4 regions of the Bradyrhizobium sp. 27S5 genome follow, and region 3 is predicted to be linked to each of the others. Evidence: predicted binding sites of a transcription regulator. Region 3 holds the regulator's gene; each other region holds the start of a gene.
The links. Region 3 encodes PhoB, which activates phosphate uptake and scavenging genes when phosphate is short. Its sites were predicted from a motif close to TGTCATNNANCTGTCAT; they were not measured.
Positions count from the first base shown of each region.

Region 1: a site for PhoB is predicted at 1,934-1,950, ahead of WDM24_RS17990 (RNA degradosome polyphosphate kinase). Genes of this name have one in related genera too.
Region 2: a site for PhoB is predicted at 1,953-1,969, ahead of WDM24_RS13240 (inorganic phosphate transporter). Genes of this name have one in related genera too.
Region 4: a site for PhoB is predicted at 2,048-2,064, ahead of ppk2 (polyphosphate kinase 2). Genes of this name have one in related genera too.

Region 1 is NZ_CP147714.1:3,907,049-3,910,362, forward strand. Features, by position in the region: gene WDM24_RS17990 (RNA degradosome polyphosphate kinase) at 1-1,859, opposite strand, end outside; gene WDM24_RS17995 (DnaA ATPase domain-containing protein) at 1,992-2,669, opposite strand; gene WDM24_RS18000 (CDP-alcohol phosphatidyltransferase family protein) at 2,731-3,273, opposite strand.
Region 2 is NZ_CP147714.1:2,841,242-2,844,555, reverse strand. Features, by position in the region: gene WDM24_RS13245 (UdgX family uracil-DNA binding protein) at 97-1,560, shown strand; gene WDM24_RS13240 (inorganic phosphate transporter) at 2,014-3,314, shown strand, end outside.
Region 3 is NZ_CP147714.1:8,092,260-8,095,573, reverse strand. Features, by position in the region: gene pstB (phosphate ABC transporter ATP-binding protein PstB) at 1-459, shown strand, start outside; gene phoU (phosphate signaling complex protein PhoU) at 471-1,187, shown strand; gene phoB (phosphate regulon transcriptional regulator PhoB) at 1,317-2,027, shown strand; gene WDM24_RS38115 (GcrA family cell cycle regulator) at 2,266-2,778, opposite strand; gene WDM24_RS38110 (aspartate aminotransferase family protein) at 3,275-3,314, shown strand, end outside.
Region 4 is NZ_CP147714.1:2,592,752-2,596,065, reverse strand. Features, by position in the region: gene WDM24_RS12145 (putative quinol monooxygenase) at 1-221, shown strand, start outside; gene WDM24_RS12140 (fumarylacetoacetate hydrolase family protein) at 815-1,987, opposite strand; gene ppk2 (polyphosphate kinase 2) at 2,130-3,077, shown strand; gene WDM24_RS12130 (DUF6294 family protein) at 3,226-3,314, shown strand, end outside.

The DNA.
Region 1 (3,314 bases), 4.2 Mb from region 3:
TGACCCATGCCGAAGCAATAGATCCGACCGTGTTCCAGGAACCGGCCGATCACCGATTTGACGCGAATATTCTCCGACAATCCTGGCAGCCCCGGCCGCAGGCAGCAGATGCCGCGCACCACGAGCTCGATCGCGACGCCGGCCTGCGAGGCCTCGTACAGGGCGTCGATGATGTCGGGATCGACCAGCGCGTTCATCTTCATCCAGATCGCGCCGGGCCGGCCATGTTTGACGTGGGCGATCTCGCCGTGGATGTGCTCGATGATCCGCTTGCGCAATGTGAGCGGCGACACCGCCATCTTCTCGATGTCGCTCGGCTCGGCATAACCGGTGATGTAGTTGAACACCCGCGCGACGTCGCGGCCGATGATCGGGTCCGAGGTAAAGTAGGAGACGTCGGTGTAGATGCGGGCGGTGACCGGATGATAGTTGCCGGTGCCGGTGTGCACATAGGTGGTGAGATTTCCGCCCTCGCGGCGCACCACCATCGACAGCTTGGCGTGCGTCTTCAGTTCGATGAACCCGTAGACGACCTGCACGCCGGCGCGTTCGAGGTCGCGCGCCCAGCGGATATTGGCCTCCTCGTCGAAGCGCGCCTTCAACTCGATCAGCGCGGTCACCGACTTGCCGGCCTCGGCGGCATCCGCCAGCGCGCGCACGACCGGCGAGTTGTTCGAGGTGCGGTAGAGTGTCTGCTTGATCGCGACGACGTCGGGGTCACGCGCAGCCTGCTGCAGGAACTGCACGACGACGTCGAAGGACTCGTAGGGATGATGGACCACGAGGTCCTTCTGCCGGATAGCGGCGAAGATATCGCCGCCATGGTCGCGCACCCGCTCGGGATGGCGCGGCACATAGGGCGGGAATTCGAGGTCCGGGCGATCGAGGCGGGTCAGCTGCGACAGCTCGTTCATCGCCAGCACGCCGTCGACCAGGATCACTTCATCATCCGCCGCCGACAGAGCGTGCTGCACGAAGCTGCGGAGCTCTTCCGGCATCTTGGCTTCGATCTCGAGCCGGATCACCGATCCGCGCCGGCGGCGCTTCAGCGCCGTCTCGAACAGGCGAACGAGGTCCTCGGCTTCTTCCTCGATTTCGAGTTCGGAGTCCCTGATGATGCGAAACGCGCCCTGGCCCTTGACGGTGTAGCCGGGGAACAGGCGGCCGATGAACAGACCAGTGGCCTGCTCGAGTGTGATCAGCCGCGCCGGACCGCCGTCCTTCGTGGAGGGAAGGCGGATGAAGCGGTCGATCTTGCCGGGCATGCGGATCAGCGCGTTCATCGCCTTGCCGTCGGATATCCGCGACAATTGCAGCGCCACCGTGAAGCCGAGGTTCGGGATGAACGGGAAGGGATGCGCCGGGTCGATCGCCAGCGGCGTCAGCAGCGGGAAGATGTTGTGGAGGAAGTGATCTTCGATCCAGGTGCGTTCGGATTTGGTGACGTCGCGCCCGTCGACCAGCTGGATGCCGACCTTGGACAGGATCGTCCGCAGATCGCTCCAGATCGCCTGCTGGTCGGAGGCGAGCTGTGAGACGGTCTTGTTGATCATCACGAGCTGCTCGGCCGGCAGCAGGCCGTCCGGGCTGCGCTCGGCAATGCCTTCGCGGACCTGCGCCTTGATGCCGGCGACGCGGACCATGAAGAACTCGTCAAGGTTATTCGCCGAAATCGACAGGAAGCGGACCCGCTCCAGCACAGGATGGCCGGTATTGACCGATTCCTCGAGCACCCGGCGGTTGAAGTGCAGCCAGGAGAGCTCCCGGTTGATGAATCGCTCGGGGCTGGATGCAATCGCCGGGACGGCGGGTAGCTCCGCCTCTTTTTCTTTGATTTCAGTAGCTTGTGCCGAGTCCATCAAGTGCTGGTCCAATTCGGGGCAGGGAGCCGGAGCGGTGTAGCCGAGGGCCGCACAGACCATGTGATATTGCGATGACGTTTCGATGACATTGATGTTCCGCCGGCCTGCGCCGTCAAGCCGCGGGACCCGTCAGGCATCGCGCAACAGTTCCGCCGCCAGCGCCCGCGTCACCGGACGGCCGAGCCGCAGTGCCTCGGTGTCCAGGAGCTCGACCGCCTGCCGGACGGCGGTATAGGAGCGCTCGATCCGGTTGCAGAGGTAGCTAACCAGCGGCTCGTCCACGTTCATCTGGCGGTCGGCGCAGAATTTTACGATCAGGCCGCGGAACAGCTGGTCGTCGGGCGGCAGCAGCGTCACCGTCGGCACCGCGCGGAGCCGGGAGCGCAGGTCGCGCAATTCGATCTCGAACGCTGACGGCGGAATGCGCGCCGTGATCAGCACGAAGGCATCGTCCTGGCGCGCGAGATTCATCAGATGGAACATCGCGCGCTCGTCGAAATCCGACGGCCTCAGGTCCTCGACCACCAGCGCTCCGGTCGCAAGCGCGGTCGGCACCGCCTCGGCGGTCAGCGCATGCGCGGCGGTCGAGCGCGCGCCGGCGCTCTCGGTCCAGATCGCGGCGAGGTGGCTTTTACCGGAGCCGTCCGGTCCCACCAGCAGCATGATTCGGTTCGGCCAGTCGGGCCAGCCATCGATCAGCGCCAGCGCAGCCTCATTGGCGGGCCCCTCGAGGAAATCGTCGCGGGTCAGTTTCTCCTCGTGCGGCAGGGCCAAGGCCAATTGACGAGGTTGAACGCTACCGGCCACGCAAGTCTCCAAACCGCTTCATTTTAGCATGAAAACCGGCTTCCACTTTTCCGGATCATGCCTACCGAGCTTCGATCGTGCTCATGTGCCGCACCCACTCCACGAGATAGAGGGACACCGAACCCAAAGTAAAGATCGTGACCAAACCCATCAGGATCAGGTCGTAGGGGTGCGGCTGGAAGCCGAAGCCGAGCGAGGCCAGCACCAGCGCTGCGAATGCGACCTGCGCCACCGTGTTGAGCTTCGACACCATCAGCGGCTTCATCTCGACCGGCTTGTCGAACAACCATGACACAATCACGGCGGAGACGATCATGATGTCGCGCGACACCACCAGAATCACGATCCAGCGCGGTACCGCGCCCCAGATTCCGAGCGCGACATAGATCGACACCAGCAGCGCCTTGTCGGCGAGCGGGTCGAGCAGGGCGCCGAGCTCGCTCGTCATGTTGAAGCGCTTGGCGAGGAAACCGTCGACTGCGTCCGAGACGCCGGCGATCACGAAGATCGCGAACGCGATCTCCATCTGGCTGGACACGATGGCCCAGACGATCACCGGCACCAGGATGATGCGGCCGAGGGTGATGATATTCGGAATGCTCAACTTGAGTCGCTTCCCGGCTAGAAGCCTGATTTTACTCGATA
Region 2 (3,314 bases), 3.9 Mb from region 3:
GATTCAGGAGCGGCCGAACTGTACGCCGCCGGTTCGCCCGCGGCGTCCGGCGCGACGGCCCGGAAAATGGCGGCGTGACGGAAACGGAGCAATCGCATGCGTATCATCGTGCTCGACAACGACACCGATTTCGAAGGCTGGCGCAAGGCCGCGCGGCGATTGGTGCTGAATGACGTGAAGCCGTCGGACGTCACGTGGACGGTGCGCAGCGACGACGAACTGTTTTCGGCATCCTGCGTGAATGAATTGCCTGATACGCCGCAGGCGCAGTTCAACGTCACAGCGAAATTCGTCGAGCTGGCAAGGACCGCGATCCTGCATCGCAATGACACGCGCTTCGTCCTGCTCTATCGCCTGCTGTGGCGGCTGCGCAGCCATCATGATCTGCTCAGCGCGACTGATGATCCCGACGTCGCCGAGGTCCACGCGATGGCGCGCGCGGTCTATCGCGATATCGACAGGATGCACGCGCATCTGCGCTTCCGCGAGATCGGCCGCGAGCAGAAGGCGCATTACGTCGCCTGGTTCGAGCCGGAGCATCGCATCGTCGAGCACGCCGCACCGTTCTTCGCCGGCCGCTTCGCCGACATGCCGTGGTCGATCCTGACCCCCGACGCCTGCGCACATTGGGACGGGCACGCGATCTCGATCACGCCGGGCGTTGCCAAATCCGAGGTGCCGAGCGAGGACCGGCTCGAGGAGGTCTGGCGGCGGCATGACAACGGCCGCTTCAATCCCGCGCGGCTGAAAGTGATGGAGATGCCGCAGGCCTATTGGAGGAACCTGCCCGAGGACTCGATCATTAAACCTCTGATCGAAGACGCCATGCGCATGACCAGCGGCCCCTTCATCGCACGCAAGGCCGCCGAGCCGCAGCAGCGGCAGGATATGCCGATGCCCCGCAAGCAAGCTCGCGACATGCATACCCAAGACAAGCAAACTCAGGACAAGCAAACTCGTGACGCGATCGCAGCCTTGCGCGACGAGGCCGCCGCTTGCCGCGCCTGCCCGCTGTGGAAGGACGCAACACAAACCGTGTTCGGCGAAGGGCCGCAAGGCGCGACGCTGATGCTGGTCGGGGAGCAGCCCGGCGACAAGGAAGATCTCGCCGGCCATCCCTTCGTCGGTCCCGCCGGGCAGATGCTCGATCGCGCGCTTGAGGAAGCCGGCATCGCGCGCGCCAAGGTCTACATCACCAATGCGGTGAAACACTTCAAGTTCGTGCCGCGCGGCAAGATCCGGCTGCACCAGAAGCCGGGCACACCGGAGATCCGCGCCTGCCGGCAGTGGTATGAGCGCGAGCTCGCCGCCATCAAGCCGGAGCTCGTGGTGGCGCTCGGCGCCACGGCCGCGCAGAGCGTGCTCGGCAAGATCACACCTATCCACAGGAACCGCGGCCAGCTGATCGAGCATGACGGAACCAGGGTGCTGGTCACCGTACACCCGTCCTATCTGTTGCGGCTGCCCGACGAGAAAGCCAAGGCGCTGGAATATCAACGCTTTATCGACGATCTGAAAATCGCCGCAAATCAGCTGCGCAATTCAGCCCACGCGGCTTGAGTTCCGGGGGAACTGCAGGATCACACTTCAACGTGAAATTGTTCAAAACGCTGATAAATCCCTACAACCTTGAATTGATCCGTGATACCCTCACGTGTCTACGGGCATCGGGCGTCATGTTCACGCCATGACGTACCCTGAGGCGGGCGCGCTGCGCGGTTTGCTAGCCCCGATCGTGCGGCGCGCCACCTCCATCCTCACTCCCGAAACAGCCGTCCTGGACCGACGATGCGCACGAATGATCGTGCGATATCCACCACCCGCGCCAGTCCCGTCGTGTCCGTATTCGCGGGACTGTTCAAACGATTTCAAGGAGAAGCAGCAAGATTCAGCACATGACGCATGACGCGGATTCAAGCACCTGCTTGCGCTGCGCAAAACAACGTTGAGCTTGTCATCTAACCTTCAACTCCATCAGTCAAAAATGCCCCTCCAACTACGAGGGGCGTCAGAATGACCGACATTACACTCAATTCATCGCTGGCCGATGGAGCGCCGATACAGCCGGCGTCGCGGCCCAATCTCGACAAGGGTTTTAACCCGCTCACGATGATCATCTTCTTCGGCATCCTTGCCGCGGGACTTTTGTACGTTGCCTACAGCATCTATTCGGACGTCGACGCCACCGGCACCAGGGTCACCTCCTACCTGCCCTACTTGCTGCTGCTGGTCGCGTTGTTGATCGCGCTCGGCTTCGAGTTCGTGAATGGCTTCCACGACACCGCCAACGCGGTGGCCACCGTGATCTACACCCACTCGCTGCCGGCGGAAGCTGCGGTGATGTGGTCCGGCCTGTTCAACTTCCTCGGCGTCTTGACCTCGACCGGCGCGGTGGCGTTCGGCATCGTCTCGCTGCTGCCGGTGGAATTGATCCTGCAGGTTGGCTCCAGCGCCGGCTTTGCCATGGTGTTCGCGCTGTTGATCGCCGCGATCCTGTGGAATCTCGGCACCTGGTATTTCGGTCTGCCCGCCTCCTCCTCGCATACGCTGATCGGCTCGATCATCGGCGTCGGCGTCGCCAACGCGCTGTTGCGCGGCCGTGACGGCACCTCGGGCGTGGATTGGGGCAAGGCCACCGAGATCGGCTACGCGCTTCTGCTGTCTCCGCTGGTCGGCTTTATCTGCGCCGCCCTGCTGCTGCTGCTGCTGAAGGTGATCGTCAGGAACCCGGCGCTCTACGCCGCGCCGGAAGGCAACAAGGCGCCCCCGCTCTGGATCCGCGGCCTGCTGATCCTGACCTGCACCGGCGTCAGCTTCGCCCACGGCTCGAACGACGGCCAGAAGGGCATGGGCCTGATCATGCTGATCCTGATCGGTACCGTGCCGACCGCCTACGCGCTGAACCGCGCGCTGCCGGAGAGCCAGGTGGCCCAGTTCCAGAAGACCTCGGAGGCCGCCTCCAAGGTGGTCGCGGCCAAGGGCGCCGGCCACAGCATCATCGGCGATCCCCGCCCGGCGGTGACCCAATACGTCTCGTCGCACCACATCAGCGAAGGCACCTATCCCTCGCTGTCGGTGCTGGTGAAGGACGTCGGCGACCAGGTGCAGAAGTACGGTTCGCTGAACAAGGTGCCGGCGGAAGTCGTCGGCAACACCCGTAACGACATGTACCTGACCTCGGAGGCGATCCGCTTCCTGATGAAGGACAAGGAAAACGACCTCAGCAAGGAAGAGGTCGCCACCCTGAACGCCTACAAGGCCTCGCTCGACAGCGCCACCAAGTTCATCCCAACCTGGGTGAAGGTTGCGGTCGC
Region 3 (3,314 bases):
ACGATCTACGAGAACATCGCCTTCGGCATCCGCCTCTACGAGAAGATCTCGAAGTCCGAGATGGACGACCGGGTCGAGAAGGCGCTGCGCGGCGGCGCGCTGTGGAACGAGGTCAAGGACAAGCTGAACGCCTCCGGCCTGTCGCTCTCCGGCGGCCAGCAGCAGCGGCTGTGCATCGCGCGCACCGTGGCGGTGCGTCCCGAGGTGATCCTGTTCGACGAGCCGTGCTCGGCGCTCGACCCGATCTCGACCGCCAAGGTCGAGGAGCTGATCCAGGAGCTCTCCGAGGACTACACGATCGCGATCGTCACCCACAACATGCAGCAGGCGGCGCGCGTCTCCGACAAGACCGCCTTCATGTATCTCGGCGAGCTGATCGAGTTCGACGACACCAACAAGATTTTCACCTCGCCGAGCGATCGACGCACGCAGGACTACATCACCGGCCGGTTCGGCTGAGGAGACAAGCGATGGCTTCTGAACATACCGCCAAGGCATTCGACAGCGACCTGCAGGAGTTGACCCGCCTGGTCGCCGAGATGGGCGGCCTCGTCGAGCGCATGATCACCGAGTCGGTCGACGCGCTGATCCGCCGCGACGTCGCGCTGGGCAAGCGCGTGGTCGCCGCCGACATCGAGATCGACAATCTGCAGCGCGTCATCGAAGAGCGCGCGGTGCTGACGATCGCCCGCCGCCAGCCGATGGCGATCGACCTGCGCGAGATCGTCAGCGCGATGCGCGTCGCGACCGACCTCGAGCGGATCGGCGACCTCGCCAAGAACATGGGCAAGCGCGTCGCCGCGCTGGAGAGCGATTTCCAGCCGCTGAAGTTGATCCGCGGCCTCGAGCACATGACCGACCTCGTACTGTCTCAGGTCAAGTCGGTGCTCGACGCCTATGCGGCGCACGATCTGCCGGCGGCGATGAACGTCTGGAAGGGCGACGAGGAGGTCGATGCGATCTGCACCTCGCTGTTCCGCGAGCTGCTCACCTACATGATGGAGGATCCGCGCAACATCTCGTTCTGCATCCATCTGATGTTCTGCGCCAAGAACATCGAGCGGATCGGCGACCACGCCACCAACATCGCCGAGACCGTGTTCTACATGATCGAGGGCCAGCAGATCACCGACAAGCGTCCGAAGGGCGATATGACCAATTTCGCCACCACGGTGCCGGGCAACTAGGGCATGATCCGCATCGGCGGAACCGGATTGTCGTCGCGACAAACCGTTTCCACGGGGAATATGCTCAGGGGTTGAGTGTTTCGGTTTGCGTTTGGGCAACGGATCACCACAGAGAAAGAACTTAGACCGATGAGCGCACGCATTCTGGTAGTCGAAGACGAGGAAGCGCTGACGACGCTGTTGCGCTACAACCTCGATGCGGAAGGCTACGACGTCGAAACGGTGGGACGCGGCGACGACGCCGACACCAGGTTGAAGGAGCGCATCCCCGACCTCGTGGTACTCGATTGGATGCTGCCGGGCCTGTCCGGCATCGAGCTGTGCCGCCGTCTGCGGGCGCGGCCCGAGACCAAGCAGCTTCCGATCATCATGCTGACCGCGCGCGGCGAGGAGAGTGAGCGCGTGCGCGGGCTTGCCACCGGCGCCGACGATTACATCGTCAAGCCGTTCTCGGTGCCCGAGCTGCTCGCGCGGGTGAAGGGCCTGCTGCGCCGTGCGAGCCCGGAGCGGCTTGCCACCGTGCTGACCTATGGCGATATCGAACTCGACCGCGAGAAGCGCCGCGTGGCGCGCTCCGGCCGCCCGATCGATCTCGGGCCGACCGAATATCGTCTGCTCGAATTCTTCCTCGAGCATCCCGGCCGGGTGTTCAGCCGCGAGCAGCTGCTCGACAGCGTCTGGGGCCGCGACATCTATATCGACGAGCGCACCGTCGACGTGCATATCGGCCGCCTGCGCAAGTTGCTCAATCCGGGCCGCGAGCAGGATCCGATCCGCACCGTGCGCGGCGCCGGCTACGCGCTCGACGACCGCTTCGCGAAGGCCGAGCCGCAGCCGTAAGGCCGCGCGGCATTCACAAGCCGCAACACGGCGTCGTCCCGGCGAAAGCCGGGACCCATACGCCGCGGCCGGCGCAATGGGCAAGTGGCCAGACAGCTTTCTAACAACACCCATTCGTGGTTATGGGTCCCGGCCTGCGCCGGGACGACGCCGGTGATGCATCCGGGCGACGAGCCACAAAAAAATCCCCGCTTTCACGGGGATTTCTTTTTCAGTCCTACGCCAGTGTCCCGAGTGCTCACTTGATCTGCGGTTTCGCCGACGGCCGGCGGCGATCGCCGGCGGGCTGGTAGGCGACGCGCGAATGGTGCGCGCAATAGGGCAGGCCGCCGAGCGCCTTGCCGCCGCAGAAGAAGAATTCCGGGCTCGAGGGATCGCCGACCGGCCAGTGGCAGGTGGCTTCATTCAGCTCGAGCAGCGACAGCCGCTGGCTCATCGGCACAACGTTGTCGTAGGAGATCGGATCGGGCTCCATCTCGACCTCGAAGGCGTGCGCCAGCGCGGTGTTACCGCGCGAGACCGGACGCGCCACCCGCATCATGTGCTGGGCGGGGCGGGCCTTGCGCTGCCGCGGTGCCGCCGTGGAGGGGGCCTTGGCGCGGCCGGAGAGGCCGAGCCGATGCACTTTGCCGATCACGGCGTTTCGCGTCACATTGCCAAGTTCCGCGGCGATCTGGCTGGCCGAGAGGCCAGACTCCCAGAGCTTCTTCAGCTGCTCGACGCGATCGTCGGACCAGGTCAATACAGTCATCGCATTCTTCCTTTCGCATCGCGCCGGCCAGTCATTGGAGCGGCGCTGCGAGCCAAATCCGGGTCAAAATCCCAGCGGCCAGAATCCCTTAGCCCTCGCCGGGCGCGGTCTTGCGCCCGAACGTTTACGTGAGACACGAAGGCTACTTAGAGGGTCCAGTACTGCCGCACGAGATGTCGTACCCGACAGGCCAAACGCTACAATATGGCGTGACTCTGGCGCAAGAGTCCGCGGCCGTGCGTCCACATGTTCCCACAAAGTTAAGCACTGCAATGAGGCTTTTCCACCGCACCGGAATGCTCCGGATTGCGCTCGTTCCGCATCGCAGGAAGGCCGGCAAAGGCCGGCTTCTGGCGATTGACACCTACTGGCCGCAGCATAGAATGCCTGTACGTGCCGCCCGCAAAGGCGGCCGTTTTGTTTTCCGAAGCTGGCCGTTGCTGCACTGGCGTCAAGCCGCCCGGCAATTGTCGGCTTCAAACCGGCAGTGAACGCCATGACCAACAGCGCCTCGTCGCATCTGCTCCCCGTCTTCG
Region 4 (3,314 bases), 3.6 Mb from region 3:
GCCAGGAGATCGAAACCGCGCTGCGCATCGAGCCCGGCGTTCTGACACTGCATGCGGTGCCGGACAGGAACGATCCGGCCCGCATCGTCATCTTCGAGATGTACGCCAATGCCGAAGCCTACCAGGCGCATCTCGTGACGCCGCACTTCCTGACATACAAGGCCGCGACCGCGCACATGGTGCGGTCGCTCAAGCTGACCGAGCTTTCCCCGTCTCGCTGAGGGCGAAGGCAGCGCTCGCTAGAGCAGCTGCGCTGCGCCATGGTCCTCATCAGCGCACCGGCGCCGAAGGTCCAGGGCTACGACTGAGCAGGCGTCCGACCGTCGGCATGAAGCTGGTCGCCAGATCGGCTGAACGACGGCGCAACAACCCAGCTACGGCGCGATCCATACGCCGGTCACGATGATGGCCAGTGCGACGGCAATCACCAGCATATCCGTTGCAAGCCAATCGGGCAGTCCCTTTGACCATTCGCGCATGTCCGCGACTCCTTCTGTTCGCGTCCCAGCCGATATGCTGACACGGATCATGCGCGGGCGAGCATGAAGCAGATCACACAAATCGGGAAAAAGTGGCAATGCCAAAGTTCCCCCGCGCGGCGCCCTCAAGTTCCAGCGCGCGATCAACCTGCCGCGCAGGTTTCCGAACATGTTCGAGCTAAGTGCGCTTGCGCTGCGCGAGTCTCCGGAGACGCAAAAGCAATCCAACCCACCGTGTCGCTCGCGGCGAAGATGGTGGGTTACGCCTTCCGCCTTAGCTCGTTGAGCTACGGCGGACGTGGTCGGCTAACCCACCCTGCGCTCTGCCCGCGCCCTCACAGTACCTTGCGCTGCGCCAAATTCTTCATCAGCGCTCCGACGCCGAAGGTCCAGGGCTCGCATTCGTCGCTGCTGCGCATGCGGTTGACGAGCTTGCCGAGCTGAGGGGCTTCGATGGTGACGATGTCGTCGCGCTTGTGGGTGAAGCCCTCACCCTTGGCGTCGCGGTCCTTGACGGGTGCGAACATCGTGCCGAGGAACAGCGCAAACCCGTCGGGATATTGATGCACGGGGCCGATGGTCTGGGCGACCAGGTCGGTCGGGTCGCGGCTGATCTTTGAGATCGAGGAATGGCCTTCGAGCACGAAACCGTCCGCGCCCTTCACGGTCAGGCCGACATCCATCTTCCTGACGTCGTCGAGCGAGAAGGTCTGGTCGAACAACCTGAGCAGCGGGCCGATCGCGCAAGAGGCGTTGTTATCCTTGGCCTTCGACAATAGCAGCGCCGAGCGGCCCTCGAAATCGCGCAGATTGACGTCGTTGCCGAGCGCGGCACCGACAATCTTGCCGGCGCCGGAAACAATGAGCACGACCTCCGGCTCCGGATTGTTCCAGGTCGACTTCGGATGCAGCCCGGCATCCATGCCGGTGCCGACCGAGGACAGCGTCGGCGCCTTGGTGAACACTTCCGCGTCCGGGCCGATGCCGACCTCCAGATACTGGCTCCAGGCGTTCTGGTCGATCAGCACCTGCTTCAGCTTCATCGCCTGCTCGGAGCCGGGCTTCAGCTTGGAGAGATCGTCGCCGACCAGCCGCACCACCTCGGTGCGGATCGCCTCCGCCGAGGACGGATTGCCGCGCGCCCGCTCCTCGATCACGCGCTCCAGCATCGAGATCGCGAAAGTGACGCCGGCGGCCTTCAGCACCTGCAGGTCGACCGGCGCGAGCAGATGCGGTTTTGCGCCGTCGCGGCGATCCGGCGGCGTGTTGGCGAGGATCGCGTCGAAATCGCCGAGCCGCTCGCCTTTGGTCGTGCGCAGCGCCGCGGCGGGATCGCTCTCCTCGCACAGCGCACTCACCGTCGGGAACCGTGCCGTGACATCGAACACGCCGTCCGTCCGCACCGCGACTACGGCCGGGCCGCCGGCCTGCGGCAGCCAGACCCGTCCGACCAGCGTGCCGGCGGTCGCGTCCTCCGGCAGGACGTCTTTTGGCGTGAGCGAAATCATCGGCGTCTCCCATTGTTGTTGGCGCTTGTTAGCACAGTCCCGCCGACTGCGTGAAACAGCGGTCATGCCATTGTCATAGAGGGGTAACATCGCCCGTCAATGCTCCCGTCGATCCATCTAACACACTGAAAGACGGACCTGCATGACCGCCCCCCACCTCACCGACGAAGCCTCCCGAGATGAAGCCTTGCGCGACGAAGCCTTGCGCGCCCGCATCCACCAGGAGATGGCCGACAGCCTCGATGAGGAACTTGAGCTTGAGCTCGACGACGACAGGCTCAACGGGCTCGACCATGACGGGGCCGCTGGACATCCGTCGATCGACCGCAAGATCTATTTCCGCGAATTGCTGCGGCTGCAGGGCGAGCTGGTGAAGCTGCAGGACTGGGTGCAGCACGAGAAGAAGAAGGTCGTGGTGCTGTTCGAGGGTCGCGATTCCGCCGGCAAGGGCGGCGTCATCAAGCGCATCACCCAGCGGCTCAACCCGCGCATTTGCCGCGTCGCGGCGCTGCCGGCGCCGAACGAGCGCGAACGCACGCAATGGTATTTTCAGCGCTACGTGTCGCATCTGCCGGCCGGCGGCGAAATGGTGCTGTTCGACCGCAGCTGGTACAACCGCGCCGGCGTCGAGAAGGTGATGGGGTTCTGCACCGACGAGCAGTACGAGGAATTCTTCAATTCGGTGCCGGAATTCGAGCGCATGCTGATCCGCTCCGGCACCATCCTCCTGAAATACTGGTTCTCGATCACCGACGAGGAACAGGCGTTCCGTTTCTCGATGCGGATCCATGACCCTCTGAAGCAGTGGAAGCTGAGCCCGATGGACGTCGAGGCGCGCACCCGCTGGGAGCAGTACACCAAGGCCAAGGAGACGATGCTGGAGCGCACCCATCTGCAGGACTCGCCGTGGTGGATCGTCGACGCCGTCGACAAGAAGCGCGCCCGGCTCAACTGCATCTCGCATCTGCTGAGCCAGATCCCGTATCAGCAGGTCGTACACCAGCCGGTCGTGCTGCCGCCGCGGGTGCGCAACCCCGACTATCACCGCGGCCCGATCCCGCCGGAGATGTACGTGCCGGGACGGTATTGATCTAACCACATGCACGCTCCGCCCCCTGCTGCGGGGGAAGATCACTAAATCGCGATTGTAGATTGTGAGGCATCTCACTGGTCTTCTTGCACACCCCCCTTAAACCAGAGGTTGCCCGCAATTCGCGGGCTAAAAGGAGGCCTAGGCTATGTTGAAGGAACATCGCGAAAGCAAGAGTTCATCGACCGACCAGCCAGAAGCTCATAAGGGTGTTGCGACACATGCTGTCCAAACCCT